Regions from separate parts of the Streptomyces sp. NBC_01525 genome, predicted to be linked through region 1. Evidence: riboswitches for the same ligand, from Rfam matches in the RefSeq annotation. Region 1 holds a riboswitch; each other region holds the start of a gene.

Region 1 (7,244 bases):
TCCGTCAAGGCCGGCGACCAGATCGCGTACTCGGGCGACTCCGGCAACTCCACCGGCCCGCATCTGCACTTCGAGGTGCGGCCGGGCGGCGGCTCGCCGATCAACCCACTGCCGTGGCTGCAGAGCCACGGGCTCAACCCCAACTGACGCCCGGTGCCTGCCGGTCCGTCCGGCAGGCACCCGCGTGGTGGCCCGGCCCCTGAGGGCCGGGCCTTTTTCACAACTTCTCGACCGGGGCGTACCGCAGCAGCAGCCGCTTGGGCTTCTCGCCGCCGAAGTCGATCGTCGCCTCGGCGTTGTCCCCGCCGCCCTTGACGCCGACGACCGTGCCGAGGCCGAAGCTGTCGTGGGTGACGCGGTCGCCGACGGCGAGCGCCACCACCGGGCGGTCGTTGCTCCGCCGGGTCGCGAACCCGCTCGGGCCCTTGGCCCGCGACGTACCGAACCCGGCGCCGACACCGCCGCTGCCGCCGGAGCGCATCCCGCCCATGGTCGCGGACGGCGTCGCCGGTCCGGTGCGCCGCCAGTCGACATACGTCGCGGGGATCTCCTCCAGGAACCGCGACGGCGGGTTGTACGACGGCTGGCCCCAGGCGCTGCGCATCGTGGAGCGGGTGAGGTAGAGGCGCTCGCGGGCGCGGGTGATGCCGACGTAAGCGAGGCGGCGCTCCTCCTCCAGCTCCTTGGTCTGGCCGAGCGCGCGCATGTGCGGGAAGACGCCGTCCTCCATGCCGGTGAGGAAGACGACCGGGAACTCCAGGCCCTTGGCGGTGTGCAGGGTCATGAGGGTGACGACGCCGCTGCCGTCCTCGTCCTCGTCGGGGATCTGGTCGGAGTCGGCGACCAGCGCGACCTGCTCCAGGAAGTCGGCGAGCGTGCCGCCGGAGACGGGCTCCTCCGCGTCCACATCCTCCGCGGCGGGTCCGGCCACGCGGTCCTGCTCGAACTCCAGGGCCACAGCGGCGAGTTCCTGGAGGTTCTCGATACGGGTCTCGTCCTGCGGGTCGGAGGAGGACTGCAGCTCGGCGAGGTAACCGGTGCGTTCCAGGACCGCTTCGAGGACGGTGGCCGGTCCGGCGCCGGATTCGACGATGGTGCGCAGCTCTTCCATCAGGGTGTTGAAGCGCCGGACGGCGTTGGCGGAGCGGGCGGCCATGCCGTACGCCTCGTCGACGCGGCGCAGCGCCTGCGGGAAGCTGATCTTCTCGCGGAGCGCCAGGGCGTCGATCATCGCCTCGGCGCGGTCGCCGATGCCGCGCTTGGGGACGTTGAGGATCCGGCGGAGCGGGACGGTGTCCTCCGGGTTCGCGAGCACCCGCAGGTACGCGAGGATGTCGCGGACCTCCTTGCGCTCGTAGAAGCGGACACCTCCGACGACCTTGTAGGGCAGCCCGACGCGGATGAGGATTTCCTCGAAGACACGGGACTGGGCGTTGGTGCGGTAGAAGATCGCGACGTCTGAGGCGCGGGCATCCCCGGCGTCGGTGAGACGGTCGATCTCCTCGGCGACGAACTGGGCCTCGTCGTGCTCGGTGTCGGCGACGTACCCGGTGATGCGGGGGCCCTCACCGGCTTCGGTCCAGAGGTTCTTGGGGCGGCGGTTCTCGTTGCGCTCGATGACGGCGTTGGCGGCGGAGAGGATCGTCTGGGTGGAGCGGTAGTTCTGCTCCAGCAGGATCGTCGTGGCGTCCGGGTAGTCCTCCTCGAACTGGAGGATGTTGCGGATCGTGGCGCCGCGGAAGGCGTAGATCGACTGGTCGGCGTCGCCGACGACGCACAGCTCGGCGGCGGACTCGGCCGGACCGACCAGCTCGCGGACGAGGGTGTACTGCGCGTGGTTGGTGTCCTGGTACTCGTCGACCATGACGTGGCGGAAGCGGCGGCGGTAGTGGGCCGCGACGTCCGGGAACGCCTGGAGGAGGTTGACGGTCGTCATGATGATGTCGTCGAAGTCCAGGGCGTTGGCCTCGCGCAGCCGCGCCTGGTAGAGCGCGTACGCCTGGGCCAGGGTCTTCTCAAAACCGTCGGCGGCCTGCCCGGCGAAGGTCTCCTCGTCGATGAGCTCGTTCTTGAGGTTGGAGACCTTGGCGCTGAAGGACTTGGGCGGGAACCGCTTGGGGTCGAGATCCAGATCGCGGCAGACCAGGGCCATCAGGCGCTTGGAGTCGGCGGCGTCGTAGATCGAGAACGACGAGGTGAAGCCGAGGTGCTTGGACTCGCGGCGCAGGATGCGGACGCAGGCACTGTGGAAGGTGGAGACCCACATGGCGTGGGCCCGGGGACCGACCAGCTCCTCGACGCGCTCCTTCATCTCCCCGGCGGCCTTGTTGGTGAAGGTGATCGCGAGGATCTGGCCGGGGTGGACGCCGCGGGCGGCAAGCAGATGCGCGATGCGGTGGGTGAGCACACGGGTCTTGCCGGAACCGGCTCCGGCGACGATCAGCAGCGGGCCGCCGGAGTGCACCACGGCGGCCTTCTGGGCGTCGTTCAGCCCCTCCAGGAGCGTGGCCGGGTCGACGGCGGGGCGGGCGGCGCCGTCGCGGTAGTGCGCGTCCCGGGGCACGGGAGCGTCGTACCTGCCGCTGAAGAGGTCGTGCGGGACCTCCTCCGGGGCCGGGCCGTGCTCGTCCTCGGGGGGCGGCGGGGGCTCCTCGTCCTTGGGAGCGAGGTCCGCCAGGAAGCTGTCGTCAAAGAGGCTGCTCATCGCCCACCGAGTCTAGGCCGCCCCACTGACAGTCGGCCCCGGAGTCGCGGAAGTGCCGGAAGGACGGGCGTTCCGCCCCCACCACTCGCGAATCCGGCATTCGACGCAGAAGCCTCGCTTTACCCGCACGAACGTCACCTCATGCACACAGGTCACAGAAAGGTTTCGGGCAATTCGAACACCTGCCTTCACAGGAGCCACACGAGTTGGCTAGGTTCACGCTCGGGCTGCCCGCATCCCGCGGACGACAGCGTCCGCACGGGCCGCCTCCGCCGAGTCCGGCCCTGCCCCACGGCACCCGGAGCCGGGGACCCACCAGCACCACCGGGGTGAATCGGTCGGTACGGCCGCACGCGTGCGAACGTACGGACCGTAGGGCAAGCCTTCCGTCTGCGACACCGCCCGAACCCGACAGCTAACCCGGTAGGCGGTCCACGGAAGGAGTCGTCGGCCTTGCCGTCGCACCGCAAGCCGCGTACCCGCGTCCTCACCTCGCCCGGCAGCCGCCGGACGGCCGCCGGTCTGACGACCGCGGCCCTCGCCACGGTCACCCTGCTGTCGCAGTCGGCCGAGGCGTCCCCCCGCTCCCCGAAGCCGACCGTCGAAGAGGTCAAGAAGAAGGTCGACACCCTCTACCGCCAGGCGGAGGTCGCGACCCAGAAGTACAACGGCGTCAAGGAGCGCGTCGACGAGCGGCGGGCGGAGGTCGGCGACCTCCAGGACGCCGCGGCGCGCCGCACCGGCAAACTCAACGAGGCCCGCCGGGAGCTGGGGACCTTCGCCGCCGCGCAGTACCGCGGCGGCGGCATGAACCCGACGGCGCAGCTGATGTTCTCCAAGGACCCCCAGCAGTTCGCCGACCGCAGCCACCTGATGGAGCGGCTGACCGGGCGGCAGCAGCAGGCCGTCGACGCCTACCAGGAGCAGCAGGCCGCCGCCGCCCACCAGCGGGCCGAGGCGACCCGCAGCCTGGAGCGCCTCCAGGAGTCGCAGACCGCGCTGGCCGACTCGAAGCGGACGGTCCAGGGCAAGCTGACCGAGGCCCGGCAGCTGCTCTCCGAGCTGACCGCCCAGGAGAAGGCGCACCTGGCGGAGCTGGAGCGCAAGAAGGAGGAAGAGGCCCGGCGCAAGGCCGAGGAGGAAGCTCAGAAACAGCGCGAGCAGCCCAGTGGCGGGACGGACACCGGCTCCCCCGGTACGACCGACCCCGGCCAGGGCGGCGGACCGGCCGACGGCTCGTACCATACGAAGGCCGAGAAGGCGCTCGCGTTCGCCCGCGCCCAGATGGGCAAGCCGTACGTCTGGGGCGCCACCGGCCCCAACTCCTACGACTGCTCCGGGCTGACGCAGGCCGCGTGGAAGGCGGCCGGGGTGAGCCTGCCGCGCACGACGTGGGACCAGGTGAACGTCGGCCAGCGCGTCGTCACCAAGGATCTCGCCCCCGGTGACCTGGTGTTCTTCTACAACGACATCAGCCACGTCGGGATGTACATCGGCGACGGCAAGATGATCCACGCCCCGAAGCCGGGCGCCAGCGTGCGCATCGAGTCGATCTACTACATGCCGATCTACGGGAGCGTCCGCCCGGCGTGACACCCCTCCGGGAGGCCGCCGCACCGCGCGTCCTCCCGGCGAAACGCCTCCGGCCCGGCACCCTCGGTGAGGGGCCGGGCCGGAGGCGTACGCGGGGTGTGCCGGGGGCGCGGGGGACAGCGCCGCGCGCCCCGGTCGGGCTCAGGTCCAGAGCACCGCGATGAAGATGTTGACCATGGTGAGCAGGCCGACCGTGCCGAACAGCGGCTTGGCGATGCTCTCCTCGTCCCGCTTGACGTAGACCAGGCCCAGGATGACGACCAGGACGGCCAGCTTGACGCCGATCTTGATGTTGTCGACCGGGCTGCCCTGGGCCTGGTTCAGGCCGACCAGCGCGATGCCGGTGACCAGCATCGTCAGCGCACCGTGCAGCATCGCGGGCACGAACCGGGCGGTGCCCGCGCTCATCGCCTTCATCTGCGTGAGAAAGCCCCCCAGCAGGGAGGCGATACCGATGATGTGCAGGCCGACGAAGATATTGATTACTACGTCCATGGTACGGATCGTAACGGTCTCCCCCATACCTCCTTCCGGGGGCCCGGTGGTGGGCGTTCATGGCCGGTCTGCGGCCTGTCCGTGGGGCGGGGGCGGCTCCAGGGTGCGGCGCATGGACCGGCTGAGGGGGCCTGTAGGGGGTGTGACCCGGCCGGTCTCGCGCGGGTCGCCGGTGTCTGGGCGCGGGGGTGGGCGCGGGCCCGTGCGACGCCGGCGCCGCGAGTGGTCCCGGGTGGCTTCCGCACCGAGGTCGGCCATCCGCGGGAGGCCGCACGGTACGTCCTCCCCGCCGCCGACCCCGCGGTGCTGCGCGCACTGGCCCGTACGGTGACGGCGCCGGACATCCGGCTCAAGATCTGCGCGCCCCGCGCCGAGGTCGCGCCGCTGCTCACCGCCGCCTGGCGGTACGACGAACCGCAGTACCTCATGACGGCCCCGCTGCCGCCGGATCCCCCGGCCGCCGCGCCGCCGCCCGGCTACCGCCTCGACACCGAGGAGTGCGACGGGATCATGGACGTACGGGTATGGGCCACTGGCGGGGCGGCCGACCGGCCCGCCGCGAGCGGCCGGATCGCGCTCACCGGCGGCACGGACGGCGCCCGGTGTCCGCCGTCCACGACATGATCGGCACGGAGCCGGAACACCGCCGCCGGGGCCTGGGCCGCCTGGTGATGGCGGCGCTCACCGCCTACGCCGTCCGACGGGGCGCCACCGAGGGCGTACTCGTCGCCAGCCCGCCCGGCCGGGAGCTGTACACGGCCCTCGGCTGGCGCCTGCGTTCTCCGGTGACGGCGGTGGTGCGGGCAGGGTGAGTGGGGCGGGCGAGGCCGATGTCGCGTGGGGCCGGGGCCCGGTGGCTCTCGGGGCGGCCCACGTGGCGGACGCGTCGGCCCTCGGCCGTCAGCCCTTGATCTCTCGTCCCAGCCACCGGAAGATCTCGGGGACCTGTGCGCGCCACGCCGCGCTCGTGTGGCCGCCTGCGTCCGCGCCGATCCGCCGGACGGTCACCGCGGTCGGCCGACGGGCCTCCCGCTGCAGTCCGAGACCGGCCTCGTAACCGTCGCCGGGCGCGCCGGAGAGGTAGAGCGCGGTGTGCGGCGGGCGTCCGGCCAGGTTGGCCTCCCGCAGCTGGTGCAGCGGGTTGCTCTCGATCCGCAGCTTCGGGTCCTTACCGGCGAGCGAGGTGGCCTCGCCCGCCGGGTCGTTGTAACCGGACATGCCGACCGCCGCGCGGTACCGGTCGGGGTGGGCCAGGGCGAGCCTGGTCGCGCAGTGCGCCCCGGCGGAGTACCCGGCCAGCGCCCAGGAGCCGGGGCGGTCCCCGGCCCGGAAGGTTTCGGTGATCATCTGGCGTACGTCGACGGTCAGCCAGCTGTCGGCGTTGACCTTCCCGGGGATGTTGACGCAGCCCGTATCGGCGCCCTGGTAGATGTTGGTGCGCGGCGCGACCAGGATGAACGGCTTGATCTCCCCGCGCTCCATCAGAGGCTGGAGCTGGCGGCCGGCCGCCAGCGTGCCGAACCAGGACTTGGCCGAGCCGGGGTAGCCGGGCAGCAGCTCGACCACCGGGAACTTCTTGGTGCGGTACGCCGGGTCGTGGTACTGCGGCGGCAGCCAGACGTACACCTCACCGCTGACGCCGGAGATACGGCCCTGGAGGTCCGTGACCTGCACGCCCGGGCCGAGCACCGGGTCGTCGGCGGGGCGGAACGACTGGGCCCGGCGGGGCTCGTCGGAGATCTGCCGGCCGCCCAGCCCGTCGGGACCGAGGTCGCGGGCCGCCTCGATGTGGCTACCGGTGCCGAGGAGGTCGTCCCAGGTGTCGTAGAGGTTGTTGGCGTTGTTGACCAGTACGAAGACCACAGTGATGGCGGTTGCCTGCGCGAACAGCAACATGGCCAGACGTAGCGCGCCGCGCAGCAGACGTGGCCCGGCTATCCGGCTCCAGAGCGCCAGTGGCAGGACGATCGCGACGCCCAGCAACAGGAGCGAGGTGAGGAAGAAGGGCGTGCCCGTCAGGCTCATCGGGATCTCGCTTCCAGGACGTGTACGTGGTCGGCGGGGTGGTGGCCGCGCCGACGGCAGCGAGCCTCTCCTCGCCTTTAGATGGCGTTCCACGACGTCCTGGTTGCCCCTCTTCGCGGGCTTCTTTCCTCCTTTTGCTGGATGGATCACCGGGCGTGACGGGGGCCTCTCCGGCGGTGAGCCGGGAGCCCTCAAGTGGTGCGCCTGAGGCCCCGGCCCCCTCCGGTGGTACGCCGACCCCGACCCCGTGTCACACCAGGCGGCGGGCGGCCGCCCAGCGGGTCAGCTCGTGGCGGTTGGAGAGCTGGAGCTTGCGCAGCACCGCGGAGACATGCGACTCCACGGTCTTGACGGAGATGAAGAGCTGTTTGGCGATCTCCTTGTACGCATAGCCGCGGGCGATCAGCCGCAGTACCTCGCGCTCCCG
Region 2 (7,244 bases), 1.2 Mb from region 1:
GTTGCCTGTGCTTTCCATGCTCTGGTCCGCGTAAAGGCGCCCGGTGTCCCTGTCTCGACACCCTTCTCCGGTATAGATGATCTCTTCTTCACCGTAGACATCGTCTACGTATCCACCGGAGAGAACGATGGAATCTACGCCCTTCGAAGCGGTTCCCGCGATTCCTTTGCCAGAGGTGCGGTGCACCCCCGCTCGATGCAATTCCCGATGCCCTTTGAACCACTGTCCCTCGACTACCCCATCAGGGGTGCCAAAACAAACGGGTGCCGACTTCGCCTTCGCCATGGGTTGATCTTGCCAACCCGCCAGAGAAATGGCACGCGTCTACGAGCGATGTGCGCAGAGCCACAGTTGCTCGCCTCCTACGGCACAACCCCCGTAACGCTCAACTGCTTTGCGGCTGCTGGCAGGCAGCACTCTCCCGGACGCCATAGCTCGCCGGGCAGCCCCTCCAGAGCCGACGGGATGGGCGTAAAGTCCAGCAGCGAGACGTTTATCCAACCCGTGAACGAGAGGCATGAGTGATGGCAGGAATTCCGACAGCAGCAGTGGCCGCGACCGGCCTCGTGGGTGGTTACGCCGTGGCTCGGTGGACGAAGAAGCGGCCCCTGGGCGGGGTGGCGTTGGCCGCTGCCGGGGCGGTGGCGGCCAAGGGGTGGCAGGAGAAGGCCGGCGGGAAGGCCGCGGCGGCGCTGGGCGGGGCGTATGTGGCGGCGTTCGCCGGGTCGCATCCGCTGGCGAAGAAGATCGGGGCGTGGCCGTCGGTGTTCACGGTGGCCGGTGGCATGGCGCTGGCGTCATGGGTGGTGGCGGACCGGCGCGGGTGACCCGGCCGGGGCGGGACCGGGACGGTCGGCAGGCCCGAGGCCGGGGCCGGACCGGTCGCCCCAGCCCGAGGCGGGACCGTGCCGCCCCGGCGCAGCCGGAGGCCGACCGGACCAGGACCGGCCGGTCGCCCCTCGCCCCTCGTCTCTCACCTCTCACCCCTCACCCTCCTCCACGCCGAGCGCGACGAAGCCGGACACGGGCCCGGCCCCGGCAGCCGTCAGCCTGCCCCGGCCCTGCCAGCGGCTGGCCGGCCCAGGCTGGCCCCGAACAGACGGCTCAGCGGGCGTCGAAGCCGAGGCCGGGCCGAGGCCGGGCTTAGCGCCGGGCCGAGCCGCCAGGCCGGTCCTTCAGGCCGGCCCCGCGCCCGACACTCCGCCCCCACCCCACGCCCTCCGCACCTCGCGCCCCGGAAACGGCGTCCGCTTACTCACCCCGAGCAGCCGCCGGTGGAACTCATCCAGCACCACCGCATGCGGAGCATGCCGATCGATGAGCGCGCCGATCTCAGCGGGAACGCCCTCGGGCCGACGACCCGCGATCCAAGCTCTCAGGAAGGCTCCCTGATCGATGCCGCCGCGCACCGCTTCCGGCAGATGGTGGCGGAGCAGATGCCCCGGCGCGTACGAGCGGTCGTACACCAGGTGGTCGGTGAGGAAGGCGCTCTCCTCGGCGGAGAGGTCGAAGTCGCGGCTGAGGGCGAGGCCGAAGTCCGTGAAGTAGACCCGGTGGCCGTCGGTGAGCAGGTTGGCGAAGTGGGTGTCGAAGTGGACCAGCCCGTGGGCGCTCATGAACTCGGTGCCGCGCAGCAGCTCGTTCTCCGCCCAGCGGTAGGGCGCGCTGCCGCCGGGCTCCGCCCAGGCGCCGTTCCGGAGGTCGGAGAGCCGGTCCGCGAGCGTCCGGGGCACGTGCTCCAGGAAGAGCACCAGGCTGAAGGAGGAGCTGCCGATCGCCTCCAGCCGACGGCGTACCGCGGAGGAACCCTCCCAGTGGGCGACGGCCCCCTCGACGCCGCCGAACGCGTCGGCGAAGTCGCCCGGGGGCCGGTCCGGCAGGACGCGCCAGTGGTACAGCAGCGGGAAACCCGCGTACGCGTTCCGCAGGACCCAGGCGGTGGTCATGAGGTGCGCGGCCAGTTCCCGCCAGGCGCCGAACCCCGCCGAGCCCACCCCGTACTGGTAGTAGAGGGGGAGGCCGAAGAGGTTGGCGGTCGAGCGGACGTGCTCCGGCCGCAGTTCGAGGTCGGTCAGCGGGACGCGTTTGACGAAGACCCGCCGCCCCTCGACCTCCATCTCCGCCCGCCGGCCGCCGATGCCCGAACCGCGCGCCGGAGCGGCGGCCACCGCATCGGTGAGCCCGCGGTCGCTCAGCAGGGAGAGCCGCGCGCCCACGTCCGCGTACGCCGACAGGCGCGCGGCGGGAAGCGGCTCGGTCTCCGCCGCGGGCCTCGTACCTGATACGCGGGGCTCATCCATGGGCGACTCCGCCTCCCGGCACATCCGACCTCCCGACCCGTACCCCGCGTCTACCCATGCACCGGGCAGGCCCACCTCAGGCGCTCAACGACCAAGGCGGGCCCACCGTTCACGCCGCCTTACGCCAACTTACGCCGAAGCCTCATCCAGCGACGTCAGTTCCTCGGCGCTGAGCCGGAGGCCCTGTACGGCCAGCAGGGCGGGGAGTTGGGCGGTGGTGCGGGCGCTGGCGATCGGGGCGGTGACCGTGGGGCGGGCGGCGAGCCAGGCGAGGGCGACGGTGGCCACCTCCGCACCATGGGCAGCGGCGACGGCGTCGAGGGCGGCGAGGACGCGGACGCCGCGCTCGGTGGCGAGGTACGCGGCCGCCTCGCCGGACCGGGCGCTGTCAACGTCCGTACCGGGGCGGTACTTGCCCGTCAGGAAACCGGAGGCGAGCGCGTAGTACGGGACGGCGCCCAGACCGTGGCGGGCGACGACATCGGCCAGTTCGCCCTCGTAGGTGTCGCGGGAGACCAGGTTGTACTGCGGCTGGACCGCGACGTAACGGGCGAGGCCCTCGCGCTCGGAGAAGGTCAGGGCCTCCTCCAGGCGCCGCGCCGAGATGTTGGAGGCGGCGATCTCGCGGACCTTTCCGGCCCGGACGAGGTCGTCGAGGACGGTCAGGAACTCACCGACCTCCAGCGATTCGTCGTCGTAGTGGGTGTAGTAGAGGTCGATGTGGTCGGTGCGCAGGCGGCGCAGCGAACCCTCGACGGCCTTCTTGATCGTGTCGGCAGAGAGGCCCTTGAGGTCGGGGTGGGCGCCGACCTTGGTGGCGATGACGACGTCGTCGCGGTTGCCGCGGGCGGCGAGCCAGTCGCCGATGACGGTCTCGGATTCGCCGCCCTTGTTGCCCGGCACCCAGGCCGAGTAGGCGTCGGCGGTGTCGATGAAGTTGCCGCCGCCGGTGACGTACGCGTCGAGCACGGCGAACGACTCGGCCTCGTCGGCGGTCCAGCCGAAGACGTTGCCGCCGAGGCAGAGCGGGGAGACGGAGAGCGAACCGAGCGGCCTACGTGTGGTGGTCATGCGTCACTTCAACACGCGGTAGGGCGGGGGCATTCCGGGGCGCGGCATCCGGGTGCCCACCCGGAGTGCCGCCCCAACTGCCCGCCCCGGGCCGAGCGCTGCCCGCGCGCGCCGCCGGAGCCACGACCGGCGCACGCCGCGCGCCGCGCACGCCCCGGCCACGCGCCCGGCCCGCCCGGGGTCCTGCCCGGCGCGCGGCACCACCGCGCACGCCCCGGGCCGCCCCTCGCGCTCCCCGTCCTCAGACGTTCAGGCCCCGCCCACGCAGCCACGGCATCGGGTCGATGGGATCGCCGCCACCGGGGCGGACCTCCAGGTGGAGGTGGGGGCCCGTGACGTTTCCGGTGGCGCCGACGCGGCCGATGACCTCGCCGGTGGAGACCTTGCCGCCGGTCTTCACCATCGACGAGAGGTGGCAGAACCACAGCTCCGTCCCGTCGTCGAGGGTGAGGAGGATGCGGTAGCCGTACGCACCGGCCCAGCCCGCCTGGGTGATGGTCCCGGAGTGCACGGCCTTGACCGGCGTGCCCGTAGGGGCGGCGAAGTCCTGGCCGGTGTGGTCGGCAGCCCAGCGGTCGCCCGGCTGGCCGAAGCTCGCGGTGAGGGTGTACGAGGTGACCGGCAGCAGATAGCTCTTGGCCAGCTCGGCCAGGCGCGCCGCCTCCGCCTTCGCGCGGGCCTCGGCCTCGCGCTTCGCCCGGGCGGCGGCCTCCTTGCGCGCGGCCTCGGCCCGCTCCGCCTTCGCGTCGGCCACGGCCTCCTTGTGGTCCGTCGCCGCGGTCTTCTCCGCCTGGACGAGGGCGGTGTGTTCGGCGGCGTCCCGGGCGTCGCGCTCGGCGGCCGCCTGCTGGGTGTCGGCCTGCTGGAGGATGCGGCTGCGCAGCGCCTCTCCGGCGCCGGCCCCCTGCCCGTCCTCGGTGGTGATCCCGGCGGACGACAGCGGCGCCGCGGCGGTGACCGCCCCGGGCGCGTCGCCCGCGTCGTCGGAGGAGCCGAGCAACGACCCGATGCCGGGCAGCGATTCGGCGTCCGGCAGCGCTCCGGTGACGTCGGCGGCGAGGGAGCCGATGTCCGGCATGGAGATCGGGACCGGCGGCTTCTCCTCGGCGGTCGCCATGCCGCCGGCGCCGACCGCCGCGATCACGCCGACGCCGAGGACCGTGCCGCCCCGGGCCAGACCGCCGCGCTGCTTGGCGACGCGGTGGCGGCCACGGGCCGACCGCACGGACTCCTCGGTCGGGTTCCACTCACCGGGCCCGTCGTCCGCCGCGCCGTACGGACCGGGGCCCTCCGGGGCGAACGCGCCCGGGGCGAAGGTGGCCGTATCGGTAAGGGACCCTGGCAGATCCTGGGGGAGGGGGCGGGCGGACGCGGCCTCGGGGGCAAGCCTGTTGGACGCCACGGGGGCGCACTCCTTTCCTTCCTTCGCGCCTACCGGGTTAGCTGACGGGTTCGGAGCAGGAAGGTCTCCTACGGGCGGCCTCTGGCCGAGGCGTCCGATTCACCCCATGGTGGTGGTTCCCCGGTTCCCTCCGCGCCGCTCGGGCCGCCCGAGGCAAATTCAGGACACGTCACGGCAGTTCACGAAATATCGGCGCATCGGCGTGCAAGGAGGCGCCGTATACGGAAGTGACCACCGGTGTGCCTGGATGCCCGGCATACCTGAAGAGCGCGTACGGGATTCGGCGTGGGGGCACGGTGCCGCCTCGGCGACGGCTGGGACGACCGCGCTCCGTTATCGGACAGTAATAGAGATCGGGGCCGATTTCCAAGCGATCCCGCGAATCCGCTCCATCCGACTACAGTCATTGGCCAAGACTTTTCGGGACAACGAACGGTGAAGCCGGGCGAGTTGATCGCCTTTCACGAAACGGCCTCCGCGTGATTGTGCATCACTTGTTATGCGGAGGGGTGCGCACCCTTCACTCTCCGTGAGGGCAGTAGCGTCTGATCATGGTCGTCGACTTCGTCAACAACGCACCGGCCCTGGCAGCGCGCTACCGGGACTTCTCCTGGTGGGAGGCGCGGGGCCGGTGTGCGGCCCACGAGGAGCTGACGGCGCGGATCGGGCAGGACCCGGAGCTGTGCGAACTCCTCGCCGCCTCCCTCCCGGTGGGCAACAAGCAGCAGCCCAACCTCCTGCTGGCGGCCGTCCGCCACCTCGACGGCCCGCACGCCGAGCAGGGCCCGCGCGGTGAGCTGGCGTACGGCCGCTGGCGCGAGTGGACGATCCGGCACTGGGACGAGGTCCGCGCGGTCGTCATGAGCCGCTCCACCCAGACCAACGAACCGGCCCGCTGCGCCGCCCTGCTGCCCGTCCTGGCCCGCCTCCGCGGCCCGTTGGCCCTCCTGGAGGTGGGCACCTCGGCCGGTCTCTGCCTCCACCCGGATCGCTACCGGTACGCGTACGAGCCGGACGCCGCCCTGGGGACGCCCGGAACGGCGGCGCACCCGGAGGCGTCCACCCTCGGGGCCCCGGACAGTCCGGTCACCTTCCGGTGCCGCGTCGGGCGGGAGGACCGGGTGGCCGAGGAGGACGCGGCACCGCCCACGCGGCTGCCGGAGATCGTGTGGCGCGGCGGCATCGATCTCGCCCCGCTCGACCCGGTGGACGACCCCGAGGCGCTGCGCTGGCTGCGGTCCCTGGTGTGGCCGGGCACCCCGGAGCGCGCACAGCGCCTGACGGCCGCCGTGGACGCGGTACGGACGGCGCCGCGGCCCGAGATCGTCCGCGGCGACCTGGTCGAGGAGCTGCCCGCGCTGGCGGCACGGGTCCCGGAAGACGCCACGCTCGTCGTCTTTCACACCGCCGTGCTGCCCTATCTGCCGCCCACGCACCGGGAACGGTTCGCCGACCGGGTGCGCACGGTGCTCGCCGCGCGGCCGGGCGGCGGCCACTGGATCTCCCAGGAGCACCACTCCGTCACCCCGTGGCGGCCCGCCCCGACCGCCGGCCGCCTCACCCCGGCCGACCAGGAGCGGCTGCTGACCCTCGCGCTCGACGACCGCCCGGTGGCCCTGACGGGAGCGCACGGCCAGAGCGTCCACTGGGTGGCGTAGGGGGCCGCCCTCGGGGCCGCACCGGCGCGCGGGGCCCGGCCGCACGCCCCGCGCGCCGGTGCGGCCCCGCACGCCCGGCGTGCCCGGCGTGCCCGGCGTGCCCCGTAGCCCCGCACGCCCCGCGACGACCCGCCCGCGCCCCGCCACTCCTCCGCGCACCGACCGGGCCTGCTCCTCCTACTCCTCCAACGGCCGCTGCACCGCCAGCAACGCCATGTCGTCCGCGCCCGCCCCGCCGGTGTGCCGGGCGACCTCGGCGACCAGCGTGTCCAGCAGCCGGTCAGGATCAGGGAAGGCCCGGCCGCGCAGCCGGGCCACCGGGTCGTAGAACTCGCCCGCCCGGTTGCGCGCCTCCGTCAGCCCGTCCGTGTAGAGCAACAGGACCGCACCGGCGGGGAAGAACATCTCGTCCGCCCGGTCCGGCCACCCGGCCACCTCGCTCATCCCCAGCGGCAGCGCGTGCACCGCGGGCACCACCGTCCGCAGCCCACCGTCCGGGGCGAGCAGCAGCGGCGGCGGATGCCCCCGGTTCAGGACCCGCAGCACGGCCCGCTCCCCGGACGGGATCTCCGCGAGCACGGCCGTGGTGAACCCCTCGTACTGGTCCAGCCCCTCGCGCCGCCGCCCCTCCCGCTGGAGCGCCCGCTCCAGCCGGCCGGCCACCGCCTCCAGCGTCGCCTCCTGCTCCGCCGCCTCCCGGAACGCCCCGATGACGATCACCGCCGCCTCCACCGCCTCCAGCCCCTTCCCCCGGACGTCGCCGACGATCAGCCGTACGCCGTGCGGCGTCTCCTGCACCGCGTAGAGATCCCC
Region 3 (7,244 bases), 1.0 Mb from region 1:
GACGGGCGCCAGCTCCTCCGGGGTGCCGAGGGAGGCGGTCAGTTCGCCGTAGGTGCGGCGCAGGTCCTCCTCATCGGCTATGTCCAGGCGGATGCCGCCGAGGTCACTGCGGTGACGCAGGTGGGGCGCGGTGGTTTTGAGGGCGACGGGGTAGCCGAGGCGGGCGGCGGCGCGGACGGCGGCGTCCGGGCCGGGGGCGGGCAGCGACGGCTGGGTGGGGATGCCGTAGCGGGCGAGCAGGGCGGCGGCGTCCTCGGCGGGCAGCGGAACGGAGCGGCCGGCGGGCGGGTCGAGGTGGTCGAGCAGCCGCGCGATGTCGGCACCGGCCGCGGCCTCCTGGATGTCGTCGTACGCGGGGACCCGGCCCGGCTCGGCGACCTCCCGGCGCCAGGCGGCGTACCGCACGGCCGCGGCGAGGGCCCGGACGGCGCGCTCGGCAGCGGGGTAGGCGGGGAGCGGGGTGCGGGCGGGTGGGTAGGGGGCGGTGGGCGAGGTGGGGGCCACGGGAACGCCGTCTGCGGCGGGGGTCTCGGGACCGGCCAGCGCGGTGGGCGCTGCGGCCCCCGCGCCGGGCGCTTCCGGTCCGGCCTGGGCGGCGGGCTCCCCGAGGCCGGTGGCGGGGCCGCCGGGGTCGGCGGCCGCGGCAACGTCATCGGGCACCCCCGGGCCGGCCGGAGCCGCGAGCGCCGTAGCGAACGTGTCCATGGCCAGATGAACGACGGCCACCGGCTTGGCCGGGCCCGCGGCGGCCGCCGAGCGCAGCGCCGCAGCCAGCTCCTCGCCCTCCCCCGGGGCTGTCGCGTCGCCCTCCCCCACCCAGGGGATCGCGGTGACCACGACGGCGTCGCAGCCCTCGCGCGCCAGTTCCTCGGCGAGGGCGGTGTGGAAGTCGTGCGGGGTCGCGGCGGAGGGCAGCACCCGGGGGCGCCGCGGGCGCAGGCCCTCGGTCAGACACGCGTCGTAGGCGAGGAGGGAGAGCGCCTCGGAGTTGCCGAGGACGGCGACGCGGGCGCCCGCAGGGAGCGGCTGGGAGGCGAGCAGCAGCCCGGCGTCGAGGAGTTCGGTGACGGTGTCGACGCGGATGACCCCGGCCTGCCGCATCAGGGCGGCGACGGTGCTGTCCGGGATGCGGACGGTGGGGACCGTGTGCCCCAGGGGCGCGGTGCCGTGGTGGCGGGCGCCCTTGGCGACGACGACCGGTTTGACGGCGGCGGTGCGGCGGGCGAGGCGGGTGAACTTGCGGGGGTTACCGATGGATTCGAGGTAGAGGATCGCGACATCGGTGTCCGGATCGTCGTACCAGTACTGGAGCAGGTCGTTCCCGGAGGCGTCGGCGCGGTTTCCGGCGGAGACGAAGGTGGAGACCCCGGCGGGCGAGCCGTCCCCGGGGCCGCGCTCATGCAACCCGCTGAGCAGGGCGATGCCGATCGCGCCGGACTGGGTGAACAGCCCGATGCGGCCGGTGGCGGGCATCACCGGCGCGAAGGAGGCGTTCAGCCGGACGCCGGGGGCGGTGTTGATCAGGCCGAAGGCGTTCGGGCCGATCAGGCGCATGCCGTAGGAGCGGGTGCGGCGCAGCAGGGCGCGCTGGCGTTCGCGCCCCTCGGTTCCGGCCTCGGCGTACCCGGAGGAGAGGACCAGGACGCCCTGGACGCCGTGTTCCCCGCAGTCGTCGATCACCTCGGGGACGTGGTCGGCGGGGACGGCGATGACCGCGAGGTCGACCGGGCCGTCGATCTCCCGCAGGGAGCGGACGGCGGGGACGCCCTCGGGGTCGAGGCGGTCGGTCCCCTCGGGGAAGGCGTGGTTGACGGCGTGGACGCGGCCGGTGAAGCCGGAGTCGAGGACATGGCGCAGGGCCGTGCGGCCGACGCCGCCGGGCGTGCGGCCGGTGCCGATGACGGCGACCGAGCCGGGGGCGAGGAGCCGCTGCATGGAGCGGGCCTCGGCGCGCTGCTCGCGGCCGCGCATCACGGCCATGGACTGCTCGGTCGGTTCGAGGTCGAATTCCAGCCGGACGACGCCGTCCTCGAAGGTGCGCTGCTGGGTGTACCCGGCGTCCGTGAACACCTTGATCATCTTGGAGTTGGCGGGCAGTACCTCGGCGGCGAACCGGCGGATGCCGCGCTCCCGGGCAACGGCGGCGATGTGCTCCAGCAGCGCGGAGGCGACGCCGCGGCCCTGGTGGGCGTCCTGTACCAGGAAGGCGACCTCCGCCTGGTCGTCGCCCGGGTCCGTGGCCGGCAGCCCCCGGTCGTTGATCCGGTCGTAGCGGACGGTGGCGATGAACTCGCCGCCCACGGTGGCGGCGAGGCCGACCCGGTCGACGTAGTCGTGGTGGGTGAAGCGGTGCACGTCGCGGTCGGAGAGGCGGGGGTAGGGCGCGAAGAAGCGGTAGTACTTCGATTCGTCCGAGACCTGTTCGTAGAAGGAGACCAGGCGCTCGGCGTCGTCCGGGGTGATCGGGCGGATCCGGGCGGTGCCGCCGTCGCGCAGCACCACATCGGCTTCCCAGTGGCGCGGGTACGCGTGATCCGGCGGCTGCTGCATGCGGACAGCGTACGGCCGGGCACCGACAACCGGCTCGGTGTGCGCGGGGACCGGGCCCCGGGCCGGCGGCGGGCACCCGGGCGGCAGTCGTCGGGCGGCACCCGCGGACCGGTCCGGACGTGGTGCGGACGTGGTGCGGAACACCGGAAGTGGGGCTTCCGAAGCACCGGTGACCGCGTGAGAGACTGGTCTAGACAACCGTTACGACTTGAAGGGCAACACCATGGCTGAGCGCCGCGTCAATGTCGGTTGGGCCGAGGGGCTGCACGCCCGTCCCGCCTCGATCTTCGTCCGTGCGGCCACCGCCGCCGGCGTTCCCGTGACGATCGCCAAGACCGACGGCACCCCCGTGAACGCGGCCTCGATGCTCGCGGTGCTGGGCCTGGGCGCCCAGGGCGGCGAGGAGATCGTGCTCGCCTCGGACGCCGAGGGCGCGGAGGCCGCGCTGGAGCGCCTGGCGAAGCTGGTCGCCGAGGGCCTCGACGAGCTGCCGGAGACCGTCTGAACCAGGACGCCACCGCCTCCCCACAGCCGGGGAAAGGCCCCGCCGCCACGACCGGAAACGGTCACCGCAGCGGGGCCTTTCGCGTTCCGCGCGACGGAACGCCCCCCCGAGGCGGCACCCCTCCCCTGCCCGCAATTCGCCGCAGCCCCGCGGGCACCGCACGACCGAATACCTGAATACGCATCTACGCGATTGCGGCAATTCCCGGATGGCGTGTTTTCCCGGCACCCGTTTCCGCAATTCCCCGAACAGATCCCGCCACCCGCCGGTCGCCCCGTATACCGCGCCCCTATGGAGAACGCACCCGCCCGCTGCTGAGGGGACGTTGCGGATGGCGCACCGCGGCCGGCTGACGGTGCCGCGGGCGGTACGCCGGGAGCGACCGCGCGACATGCGACGCCATCAGGGCGCGCGCCGCCTCCGCGTCGCCCCGGGTCACCGCGTCCAGCACCGCACCGTGGTCGTCCCAGGTCTCCGCGTACCGCGCCGAAAGCTCGACGACGTACATCCACTCGATCTTCCGCCGCACCTGGGTCAGCAGCGCGGTCAGCCCCGGATTGCCCGCCGCCCGCGCCAGCGTCTCGTGGAACCAGCGGTCCAACCGGGGCAGATCGCCCGGACAGCCGCGGCGTGCGCGCTCCCTGCCGAGCCGCACCACGCCCCGTAAGACCTTCAGATGCGCGTCGGTGCGGCGGGCCGCCGCGCGGGCGGCGCCCATCGGCTCCAGGAGTGCGCGCAGATCCAGGAGGTCGGCCGCCTCCTGGGCGGTGGGCGCCGCGACGCAGGCGCCCGCGTGCCGTCGCGCGGTGACGAACCCCTCGGACTGCAGGGTCCGCAACGCCTCACGGACCGGCACCCGGGAGACGCCGTAACGGGTGGCCAGAATGTCCTCGACGAGTCGGCTGCCGGGGATCAGCGCACCGGAAACGATGTCGTCGCGAATCGCCGTGGAGATGCGCTGCACGGAAATCTGGCCTTGCGTCATCGTGGGTGCCTCCACCGTCCTCCCCGGAAAACGCCGGTGTACGGCGCCTTTTCGGCGACTCTATTCGACGGTGTCGGCTTCTTTACCGCCTTCACGCATTCATGGAAATCTTTTGGTGAGGGCCTTCCCTGACCGCCGGGAAATCCGGCCACCCGCCGTACGGCACCGGACGCGCCGGAGCCCCGGACGCCCAGTGAGGGCGGGCCGGGGCTCCGGGAGGCGATGTGGATCAGACGTTGACGCCGTGCGACCGCAGGTAGGAGATCGGGTCGATGTCCGAGCCGTAGTCCGGACCGGTACGGGCCTCGAAGTGCAGGTGCGGGCCGGTGACGTTGCCGGTCGCGCCGGACAGACCGATCTGCTGATGGGGCATCACCTGCTGGCCGACCGAGACACCGATCTGCGACAGGTGGCCGTACTGGGTGTACGTGCCGTCGTTCATCTTGATGACGATGTTGTTGCCGTACGCGCCGCCCCACCCGGCCTCGACGACGGTGCCCGCGCCGACGGCGTGCACGGTGGTGCCGGGGGCGGCGTGGAAGTCGATGCCGGTGTGCGTACCGGAGGACCACAGTCCGCTGGACGCCTGGTAGGCGGTGGAGACGTACGAGCCGGAGATCGGGGCGACGAAGGCGTTGAGGCGCTTGCGCTCCTCCTCGCGGGCGGCGCGGACCTTGGCGTCGTGCCGCTTGTCGGCCGCCGCCTTGGCGGCCTGGGCCTGCTTCTCCGCCTCGGCCTCGGCCTTCGCCTTGGCCTCGGCGGTCTCGGCGACGGCCTGCTGCGCATCGGCCTGGGCCTGGACGCGCTCGGCGAGTTCGTCACCGAGGACGACGGCCCGCTGCAGGCCCGTGTCGTGCGCGGCGCCGGACGTGGCGGCCATCGCGGGAGAGGACACGGAGACGACGACGCCGGAGGCGGCGAGACCGGCGATGCCGGCGATGTTGCGGGTCGTCCGGGCGCTGCGGCTCGGACGGCGATGCTTCCCGGTGGCACGGGTGAACGCCATGTGCTGGCTGGTCCTTTCCTTCCTTCTCGCCTACCGGGTTAGCTGACGGGTTCGGAGCAGGAAGGTCTCCTACGGGTTCCTCCGGAGAGGCGCCCGATTCACCCCAGGGACGTGTGGGTCCCCGGCTCCCCTGGCTCGCGCCGTACGGGGACTCGGCGATGACTGTCCGGTGCCGCGGTTGCGGCGTGCAGCTGACGGACAGCGCGCATGAAGCTAATCGTGGCAACTTTCAATCGGCAAACAGAAACGCCATATTGTGCGTTACGCCACACCGGGGCGGCGGAACCAGTGGCCAGCAAATCCGGGCGTAAAGGGGATCCCGAGAGTGGCCGTCCACCCTCGGGATCCCCTTTTGTTCCACTGTGCCGGGCCGCCGTGACGGCCCGGCCGGGGCCACCGCCCCTCCGGTTCGTCAGCCGCTGACGACCGTCACCTCGCCGATGCCCAGCGCCCGGACCGGCTCAGCGATCTGCGCCGCGTCACCGACCAGCACCGTCACCAGCCGGTCCGCCGGGAACGCGCTGACCACGGCGGCGGTCGCCTCGACCGTGCCGGTCTCGGCCAGCCGCGCGTACAGCTGCGCCTGGTAGTCGTCCGGCAGATGCTGCTCCACCTGGTCGGCGAGGGTGCCCGCGACCGCCGCCGCCGTCTCGTACTTCAGCGGCGCGACGCCGACGAGGTTCTGCACGGCGACGTCCCGCTCAGCGTCCGTCAGCCCCTCCGCCGCGAGGGTGCGCAGCACCTTCCACAGGTCGTCGAGGGCCGGACCGGTGGACTCGGTGTCGACCGAGCCGCTGATCGCCAGCATCGAGGCGCCGGTGGAGCCCCCGGGCGCGTCCGGCGCCGACGACCGCAGCACCTGACCGAAGGCCCGCACCCCGTAGGTGTAGCCCTTCTCCTCACGCAGCACCCGGTCCAGACGCGACGTCAGGGTGCCGCCCAGGCAGTACGTGCCGAGGACCTGCGCGGGCCACTGGCGGTCGTGGCGGTCGGCGCCGATCCGCCCGATGAGCAGCTGCGTCTGCACCGCGCCGGGGCGGTCGACGATCACGACGCGGCCGGTGTCGTCCGCGGTGATCGGCGCGACGGCGACCGGCTCGGCGGCGGACCCCTGCCAGGCGCCCAGCGTGTCGGCGAGCGCCGCGGCCACGTCGATGCCGGTGAAGTCACCGACGATCACGACGGTGGCCGCCGCGGGCCGCACATGCGCCGCGTAGAACGCCCGGACGGCCGCCGCGTCGATGCGGCCGACGGTCTCCTCGGTGCCCTGCCGGGGCCGCGACATCCTGGACGACGCGGGGAACAGCTCCTTGGACAGCGCCATCGCGGCGCGGCGCCCCGGGTTGGCCAGCTCGTGCGGGATCTCGTCGAGACGGTTACGCACCAGGCGCTCCACCTCGCCCTCGGGGAAGGCGGGGGCGCGCAGCGCGTCGGCGAGCAACCCCAGGGCGTGCGACAGCCGGGAGGCCGGGACCTCCAGGGAGACCCGCACCCCGGGGTGGTCGGCGTGCGCGTCCAACGTGGCGCCGCAGCGCTCCAGTTCGGCGGCGAACTCCTCGGCGTCGTGCCGGTCGGTGCCCTCCGACAGCGCCCGCGCCATGATCGTGGCGACGCCGTCCAGGCCCTCCGGCTCGGACTCCAGCGGCGCGACGATGTCGACCTCGACGGCCACGACCTGCTGGCCGGGGCGGTGGCTACGCAGCACCGTCAGGCCGTTGGGCAGCGCACCGCGCTCGGGCGCCGGGAAGGCCCACGGCTTGGGCGCCCCGCCCCGAGGCTGCGGGTGGAAGGTCATCTCGCTCATGGCCAGGTCCTCGCGGGTCGTGGCGTCGCTCACCGGTCCGCCTCCTCGTCGTTGTCGGCGCTCTCGTCGGCGGCGGTCGGCTCGTACACCAGCACCGCGCGGTTGTCGGGGCGCAGCCGGGCCTGGGCGACGGCGTGCACCTCCTCGGGCGTGATGTCCAGAACACGCCCCACGGCGGTCAGCGCCAGCTGCGGGTCGCCGAACAGGACGGCATAGCGGCACAGTTCGTCGGCGCGCCCGCTGACCGTCGCGAGGCGGTCCAGCCACTCGCGCTCCAGCTGGGCCTGCGCCCGCTCCATCTCCTCCGGGGTCGGCCCCTCGGCGGCGAACCGGGCCAGCTCCTCGTCGACGGCGCTCTCGATGTCCGCGACCTCCACGCCCCCGGACGTCTTGA
Region 4 (7,244 bases), 4.1 Mb from region 1:
CGGCCTCCGCCCCGCCGGAGTGCGCGTGCCCTCCGGCGGGGAACCGGCCGTCGGCGAGCACCATGAGGGCGGCGCGGTTCATCGCGGGCCTCCGGGGTGCGTGCCGTTCCTGGATGAGGTCATCTGCGTCATCTCAGAAGAGGAAGTAGCGCTGCGCCATGGGGAGTTCGGCGGCGGGGGCGGGCTCGACCACCTCGTCGTCGATGGTCACCGTGAAGGTGTCCGGCTCCACGTGGACCCGCGGCAGGGCGTCGTTGTTGCGCATCGACGCCTTGGTGACGGACCGGGTGCTGCGGATCGGCTCGTACGCCTTGGCGAGCGGGAGCCGTTCGGCGATACCGTCCTCGACCGCCTGCGCGGAGACGAAGTTGACGGAGTTGCTGCCCGGGGCGCGGCCGATGGCGCCGAACATGGGGCGCGGCAGGATCGGCTGCGGGGTGGGGATGGAGGCGTTGGCGTCGCCGACCTGCGCGTAGGCTATCTGGCCGCCCTTGATGACGAGCAGCGGCTTGACGCCGAAGAACGCCGGGTCCCACAGCACCAGGTCGGCGAGCTTGCCGTCCTCGACGGAGCCGATGACGTGGTCGATGCCCTGGGCCGCGGCCGGGTTGATGGTGTACTTCGCGACGTACCGGCGGGCGCGGGTGTTGTCGGCGGCGGTGTCGCCGGTCAGCAGGCCGCGGCGCTTCTTCATCACGTGTGCGGTCTGCCAGGTGCGCAGCACGACCTCGCCGATGCGGCCCATGGCCTGGGCGTCCGAGGACATGATCGAGATGGCGCCGAGGTCGTGCAGGATGTCCTCGGCGGCGATGGTCGAGGGCCGGATGCGGGACTCGGCGAACGCCAGGTCCTCGGGGACCGCCGGGTTGAGGTGGTGACAGACCATCAGCATGTCGAGGTGTTCCTCGACGGTGTTGACGGTGTGCGGCCGGGTCGGGTTGGTCGACGCGGGGAGCACGTTGGGCTCGGAGACCATGGCGATCATGTCGGGGGCGTGACCGCCGCCCGCGCCCTCGACGTGGAAGGCGTGTATGGAGCGCCCGGCGATGGCCGCGATGGTGTCGCCGAGGAATCCGGCCTCGTTGAGGGTGTCGGTGTGGATCGCGAGCTGGGCGCCGCTCTCCTCACAGATGTTCAGGCAGGCGTCGAGGACGGCGGGCGTGGCCCCCCAGTCCTCGTGGATCTTGAAGCCGAGGACCCCGGCGCGCAGCTGGTCGCGCATCGAGTCGGCGGACATGGTGTTGCCCTTGCCCAGCAGACCGACGTTGACGGGGAGGTTGTCCATCGACTCCAGGAGCCGGGAGATGTGCCAGGCGCCGGGGGTGATGGTGGTGGCCTTGCTGCCCTCGGCGGGGCCGGTGCCGCCGCCGACGAGAGTGGTGACGCCGGAGGCGAGGGCCTCGTCCACCTGCTGGGGGCAGATGAAGTGGACGTGGGTGTCGATGGCACCGGCAGTGAGGATCTTGCCGTTACCGGCGATGATCTCGGTCTCCGGGCCGATGACGAGGCCGGGGTGGACCCCGTCCATCGTCTCGGGGTTGCCCGCCTTGCCCAGGGCGACGATCCGGCCGTCGCGGATGCCGACGTCCGCCTTGACGATGCCCCAGTGGTCGAGGACGACGGCGCCGGTGATGACGGTGTCGGGGGCGCCCTCGGCGCGGGTGACGCGGGATTGGCCCATCGACTCGCGGATGACCTTGCCGCCGCCGAAGACGGCCTCGTCCCCGGCGCGTCCGGGACCGCCGCTGCGGTCCTCCTCGATCTCGATGACCAGGTCGGTGTCGGCGAGGCGGATACGGTCGCCGGTCGTCGGGCCGAAGAGGTCGGCGTAGTCCTGGCGGGAAAGCTCAGCCATCGAGGGTGCCTCCGGTCTCACCGCGCAGCCCGGCGACGATCCGCTTGCCCGCGAGGGGGACCAGCTCGACCTCGGTGGGGATACCGGGCTCGAAACGCACGGCGGAGCCCGCCGCGACGTTGAGCCGCATGCCGTGCGCGGCTGCACGGTCGAACGCCAGGCCCGGGTTGGCCTCGGCGAAGTGGTAGTGGGAGCCGACCTGCACGGGGCGGTCGGCGGAGTTGAGGACGGTCATGCGCGTGAGGGGGCGGCCTTCGTTGAGGCGTACCGGCTCGTCGGCGTAGAGGATCTGTCCCGGGATCATCTTCTGCTCTCCCGTGGTCAGTTGATGGGTTCGTGAACGGTGACGAGCTTGGTGCCGTCGGGGAAGGTGGCCTCGACCTGCACGTCATGAATCATTTCGGGGACGCCGTCCATGACGTCGTCGCGGCTGAGCACCTGGCGTCCGGAGGACATCAGCTCGGCGACCGTGCGGCCGTCGCGTGCCCCTTCGAGGATGTGGGCGGTCAGCAGCGCAATGGATTCCGGGTGGTTGAGCTTCAGCCCCCGCGCTCGGCGCTTTTCGGCCACGTCGGCTGCCACATGAATCATCAGGCGTTCCTGCTCATGCGGTGTCAGTTGCATACGTTCCACCTCACAGACTTCCTGCCCGGGTACGCGTTCGCCCAGGTCACAGGCGTGGACACGCCCGTATGGGTAGATGTATCACACAGCGACTAAAGGGAGAGCAAACCGCCCCTCCGCAAGAGGTCATCAACACCCCCTCGCGCAGCGGTGAGTTCGGGCACATTTCCTCGGCGTTACACGACTGCCCACCTGAGGAACCCTTCTCATCACTGGAGAGTCGGCACCTTCCTTACCGGGAGTTACCGAGTGGCGACCGAATTCCCCTTCCGGATTTCCCGATCCGGAAATTCCCGACAGCCGTAATGCGGCGGCGAATTCCACATCCCGGAACGCCGGCCGGACCGATCGGGCACGACACCCCGGGTGCCGCGAATTGCACGCTCCGGGCAATCCGGGCCATCCAGCGCTCGACGAACACCACTGTCCGGTATCCGCTCTTGACGGGGCGGAGATCGCTCACGATCCTCATGTGCGCGTCAAAACGCTCCGCACCACCCCCCACACCAGCATCGGAGCCACACCGTGACTCGCACCGCCCGTACCCGCCGCCTCACCCTCGCCACCGGCGCCTGCGCCGCCGTCGTCGGCCTGCTCGGCGTCGCGGCCAGCGCCCAGGCGACCGCGCCGACCGCCGCGCCCGACATCCCGGTGGCCGACATCAAGGCCGACCTCGCCAAGTTCCAGTCCATAGCCGACGCCAACAACGGCACCCGCGCCCACGGCACCGCCGGGTACCAGGCGTCGATCGACTATGTGAAGGGCAAGCTGGACGCCGCCGGGTTCACCACGCAGGTCCAGGAGTTCAACAGCGGCGGCGCGAAGGGGTACAACCTCATCGCCGACTGGCCGGGCGGCGACGAGAGCAAGACCGTGATGTCCGGCGCCCACCTCGACTCCGTCCCCGCGGGCCCCGGCATCAACGACAACGGGTCCGGTTCCGCCGGGATCCTGGAGGTCGCGCTCGCGGTCGCCAAGGCGGACCTCAAGCCCACCAAGCACCTGCGGTTCGGCTGGTGGGGCGACGAGGAGGACGGCATGATCGGCTCCTCCCACTACGTCGACTCGCTCGGCGCCGACACCGCGAAGCTCGATTCGTATCTGAACTTCGACATGATCGGCTCCCCCAACCCCGGCTACTTCGTCTACGACGACGACGCGCGGCTGGAGAAGGTGTTCAAGGACTGGTTCGCGTCCAAGGACATCGCCACCGAGAAGGAGACCGAGGGCGACGGCCGCTCCGACCACGCACCGTTCAAGGACGCCGGGGTCCCGGTCGGCGGGCTGTTCTCCGGCGCCGACTACATCAAGACCGACGCGCAGGCCAAGGCGTGGGGTGGCGAGGCGGGCAAGGCGTTCGACGCCTGCTACCACGAGTCCTGCGACACCTCGAAGAACATCGACGACACGGCGCTGGACAACCACACCGACGCCATCGCCCAAGCGGTCTGGGAGCTGAGCTCCTGACCTCCCGCGCTCGCGCGCTACCGGCCTGACCTCACCCGGTCGGCTCCCGCGGCCCGGCCGCCCCTCCCGGCGGCCGGGCCGCGGCATGCCACGACGGTGGCCGACCGCCGCGCGCCGCCGGTCCGGCCGCGTCCGCGCCCGACACCCCTCGCCCGACCGGGCTCGCCCGTACGGACCAGCCCGTTCCCGGCTCTCACGGGGACGTCATGTTGCAGGGCGCCAGGGCGGAGAGCGCGGCGCGGGACCGCTTTCCCGCTGGTCCGGGGCGCGCGGGCGGACCGGGCGCCCGGCACCGGACGCCCCGAAAGCACCACTTGACGCACTTGTGATCAATGTCACACTTCGTCATTTCAGCGCGGAATTCGCCCGCCCGATGCGTGACGATCCCCTCGACGACAAGCCCCCGCCACAGCGGCGGGGCGGTCCGGACGGACGCCGAATCCTGCCGCCGTCCCGGATGTCAGGTCGACGCGGACGCATCGGCAGGAGCGGAGGACCCGAGCACGACGGGGCCACGGCCGTCAGGCCGACGGGCCCCTTGGGGTGAAGCCGTACGCACGGCCGGGCAACTTCGCCTGCCCGAACCCGACAGGTCTTCCTTCGCAGGCGGCTGACGAAGGGTTTGCGCATGACTGTGCGCATGCACATGCCGGCCGCGGTCGCCCGGGCCGGAACCATCTCCGCTCTCACACTCGCCACCGTCGGCGCGACCGTCACGCTCCCCCCGGGCGCCGACGCCAGCCCCGTCTCCGCCACGGCGGTACGGATCGCCGCGTCCAAGAAGGGCGCGCCCTACCAGTACGGCGCCCGGGGGCCGCACCGTTTCGACTGCTCGGGGCTGACGCAGTACGCCTTCAAGCGCGCCGGACGGAGCCTGCCACGCACCACCTCCGCGCAGTACAACCGCACGCGCCACATCCGCGCCGCCGCCCGCAAGGCCGGTGACCTGGTCTTCTTCCACGGCGGCCAGGGCGTCTACCACGTCGGGATCTACGCCGGTCACAGCCGCATCTGGCACGCCCCGCGCACCGGCACCGTCGTCCGCCTGGAGAAGATCTGGACCGGCGCGGTGTCGTACGGCCGGGTCGGCTGAGCGGCGGGGGCCGCGGGTCACCGCCCGGCGGACGGCCACGGCAGCCGGACCCGGACGGTCTTGCCGCCGCCCGGGTCCGGCACGGTCGCCACCTCTCCCCCGGACTCGGCGGCCAGCAGACCGACGATCAGCAGGCCGCGGCCGCCGTCCCGGCACAGCTCGGCGGGGAGCCGCCGGGGCGGCCGGGGGTCGCGGTCGGTGACGCCCGCGGTCAGCGTCTCGTCGCGGTCGAGCCGCAGCGCGACGGTGAAGTACGGGGAGGTGTCGCCGGTGTGCCGGACGGCGTTGGTGGCCAGCTCGGAGACGATCAGCCGGACCGCGTCGGTGAACGGCGCGGCCGGGTCCAGGCCCCAGGCGCCGAGCACCGCGGAAACGTGCCTGCGCGCGGTCGCGACCGACTCCGGCGCGCCGGGGAGGGTGAGGGTGGATTCCTGGTGATCTGCCATCGCGGTGCCATCCTTTTTCCCACCGGGGGTCGGATCCGGCGCACGGGCGGGAGGCGGGACGCCGCTCGGTCACCGAGTCGGCCACGCACGCCGGGGTGCGGACCGGCGGTCCATGCTGCCGGTACGCCCCGCGATCCACCACGAAATGCCCATATCTCTCGCTCGAAGCGGTGAATCGTACGACGCGAGAGCGGTTCGGGCGCCCCCGGCGGCCCTCCGGCCGCTACCGGCGGCTCCGGCGCACGCACCGTCCGGTGCGCCCCGCCGCCCGAAGGCTCATCCGCGCGGCGCGGTCGCCGTCAGGATCCGTACCGCCGTGTGGAGATGGGCGTCCGTCAGATCGGCGCGGGCCGTCAGACGCAGCCGGGAGACGCCGTCGGGCACGGACGGCGGGCGGAAGCAGCCGACGAGGAGGCCGGCGGCGCGGCAGTCGGCCGCCCAGCGGACGGCGGCATCCGGCGACGGGGCGCGGACCGCGACGACGGCGGCGTCCGGCCGGACCGCGGCCAGCCCGGCGGCGGTCAGCCGGTGGTAGAGGGCGGCGGCGGCCTCGCCGGTGCGGGCCGCGCGCTCCGGTTCGCGGCGCAGCAGCCGCAGCGCGCCGAGGGCGCCGCCGGCCGCCGCCGGGGCGAGCCCGGTGTCGAAGATGAACGTCCGCGCGGTGTTGACCAGATGCTCGATGACCCGGGCCGGGCCGAGGACCGCGCCGCCCTGGGAGCCGAGGGATTTCGACAGCGTCACGGTGGCGACGGTGTCCGGCGCCCCGGCGAGCCCGGCGGCGGCGACGGCGCCGCGCCCGCCGTCGCCGAGCACCCCGAGCCCGTGGGCGTCGTCGACGAGGAGACCCGCGCCATGGCGACGGCAGGCGGCGGCGAGGGCGGGCAGCGGCGCGGCGTCACCGTCGACGGAGAACACCCCGTCGGTGACGGTGAGCGCCCGGCCGCCGTGCGCGGAGAGCGCGGCGTCCACGGCGGCGGGGTCGGCGTGCGCGACGACGGCCTTGCGGGCCCGGGAGAGGCGGCAGCCGTCGATGAGGGAGGCGTGGTTGCCGGCGTCGGAGACGACGAGGGCGCCGGGTCCGGTGAGGGCGGTGACGGCGGCGAGGTTGGCGGCGTACCCGGAGGAGAGGACGAGGGCCGCCTCGAAGCCGCAGAACGCGGCGAGTTCGGCCTCCAGCGTGGCGTGGAGTTCGATGGAGCCGGTGACCAGCCGGGAGCCGGTGGCCCCGGCGCCCCAGCGGTGCGCGGCCTGTGCCGCGGCGCGGGTGACCAGCGGGTGGCGGGCGAGTCCGAGGTAGTCGTTGCTCGCCAGGTCCAGCAGTTCGCAGGAGGCGGAGCGCGGGCGCAGGGCGCGGCGCAGACCCGCGTGCAGCCGCGCGTCGTGGGCCGTGTCGAGCCAGCCGAACGCCACGCCGGGATCCGGCGGGGCGGCGTCGGCGGAGGGGGCGTCACGGGGTGGCGGCAGGGCGGGATCCGCTGGCATCGGCTTCCTTCGATTCCCTGTGCGGCCCCGCCCGCGAGGGTCGGCGGCGTCGCGGGCGAGGTCGTTGGTGATTGTGGACTGCTGATAGACGTTAGCGGTCGTTCCACCGCCCCAGGGTGTGGTGATACACACACCCCGATCCGGGCGCGTTGTGGGAATCCTCCTTGGCCCGGGGCACCGGCGTACGTCAGGATCATCGCCATGGAGCTGCTGAACACGTTGGTGGAGAAGGGGCTGCGGCGCGAGCTGCCGACCCGCGAAGAGGCACTCGCCGTAC

What was found. A riboswitch is a leader RNA that binds a small molecule or an ion and turns the genes downstream of it on or off. The one in region 1 is predicted to bind cyclic di-AMP.
Region 2: it holds a riboswitch for cyclic di-AMP, as region 1 does, so the genes downstream of both, OG422_RS13905 (M23 family metallopeptidase) here and OG422_RS19435 (NlpC/P60 family protein) in region 1, are expected to answer to the same signal.
Region 3: it holds a riboswitch for cyclic di-AMP, as region 1 does, so the genes downstream of both, OG422_RS23865 (M23 family metallopeptidase) here and OG422_RS19435 (NlpC/P60 family protein) in region 1, are expected to answer to the same signal.
Region 4: it holds a riboswitch for cyclic di-AMP, as region 1 does, so the genes downstream of both, OG422_RS00845 (C40 family peptidase) here and OG422_RS19435 (NlpC/P60 family protein) in region 1, are expected to answer to the same signal.

What each region holds. Positions count from the first base shown of each region.
Region 1 is NZ_CP109397.1:4,315,504-4,322,747, reverse strand. It holds gene OG422_RS19445 (M23 family metallopeptidase) at 1-147, shown strand, start outside; gene pcrA (DNA helicase PcrA) at 218-2,704, opposite strand; cyclic di-AMP (ydaO/yuaA leader) riboswitch at 2,965-3,150, shown strand; gene OG422_RS19435 (NlpC/P60 family protein) at 3,158-4,297, shown strand; gene OG422_RS19430 (hypothetical protein) at 4,439-4,792, opposite strand; gene OG422_RS19425 (hypothetical protein) at 5,015-5,416, shown strand; gene OG422_RS19420 (GNAT family N-acetyltransferase) at 5,395-5,604, shown strand; gene OG422_RS19415 (alpha/beta hydrolase) at 5,693-6,817, opposite strand; gene OG422_RS19410 (response regulator transcription factor) at 7,068-7,244, opposite strand, start outside.
Region 2 is NZ_CP109397.1:3,124,904-3,132,147, forward strand. It holds gene OG422_RS13885 (YDG/SRA domain-containing protein) at 1-285, opposite strand, end outside; gene OG422_RS13890 (hypothetical protein) at 525-827, shown strand; gene OG422_RS13895 (protein kinase family protein) at 1,176-2,300, opposite strand; gene OG422_RS13900 (aldo/keto reductase) at 2,430-3,371, opposite strand; gene OG422_RS13905 (M23 family metallopeptidase) at 3,613-4,773, opposite strand; cyclic di-AMP (ydaO/yuaA leader) riboswitch at 4,786-4,939, opposite strand; gene OG422_RS13910 (DUF2332 domain-containing protein) at 5,325-6,431, shown strand; gene OG422_RS13915 (PP2C family protein-serine/threonine phosphatase) at 6,609-7,244, opposite strand, start outside.
Region 3 is NZ_CP109397.1:5,338,777-5,346,020, reverse strand. It holds gene OG422_RS23880 (GNAT family N-acetyltransferase) at 1-2,550, opposite strand, end outside; gene OG422_RS23875 (HPr family phosphocarrier protein) at 2,774-3,055, shown strand; gene OG422_RS23870 (GntR family transcriptional regulator) at 3,345-4,040, opposite strand; gene OG422_RS23865 (M23 family metallopeptidase) at 4,270-5,046, opposite strand; cyclic di-AMP (ydaO/yuaA leader) riboswitch at 5,059-5,214, opposite strand; gene OG422_RS23860 (pitrilysin family protein) at 5,459-6,841, opposite strand; gene OG422_RS23855 (pitrilysin family protein) at 6,880-7,244, opposite strand, start outside.
Region 4 is NZ_CP109397.1:203,062-210,305, forward strand. It holds gene OG422_RS00820 (urease accessory protein UreF) at 1-82, opposite strand, end outside; gene OG422_RS00825 (urease subunit alpha) at 134-1,855, opposite strand; gene OG422_RS00830 (urease subunit beta) at 1,848-2,159, opposite strand; gene OG422_RS00835 (urease subunit gamma) at 2,177-2,479, opposite strand; gene OG422_RS00840 (M28 family metallopeptidase) at 3,005-3,946, shown strand; cyclic di-AMP (ydaO/yuaA leader) riboswitch at 4,370-4,570, shown strand; gene OG422_RS00845 (C40 family peptidase) at 4,575-5,039, shown strand; gene OG422_RS00850 (ATP-binding protein) at 5,057-5,485, opposite strand; gene OG422_RS00855 (8-amino-7-oxononanoate synthase) at 5,762-6,967, opposite strand; gene bioB (biotin synthase BioB) at 7,169-7,244, shown strand, end outside.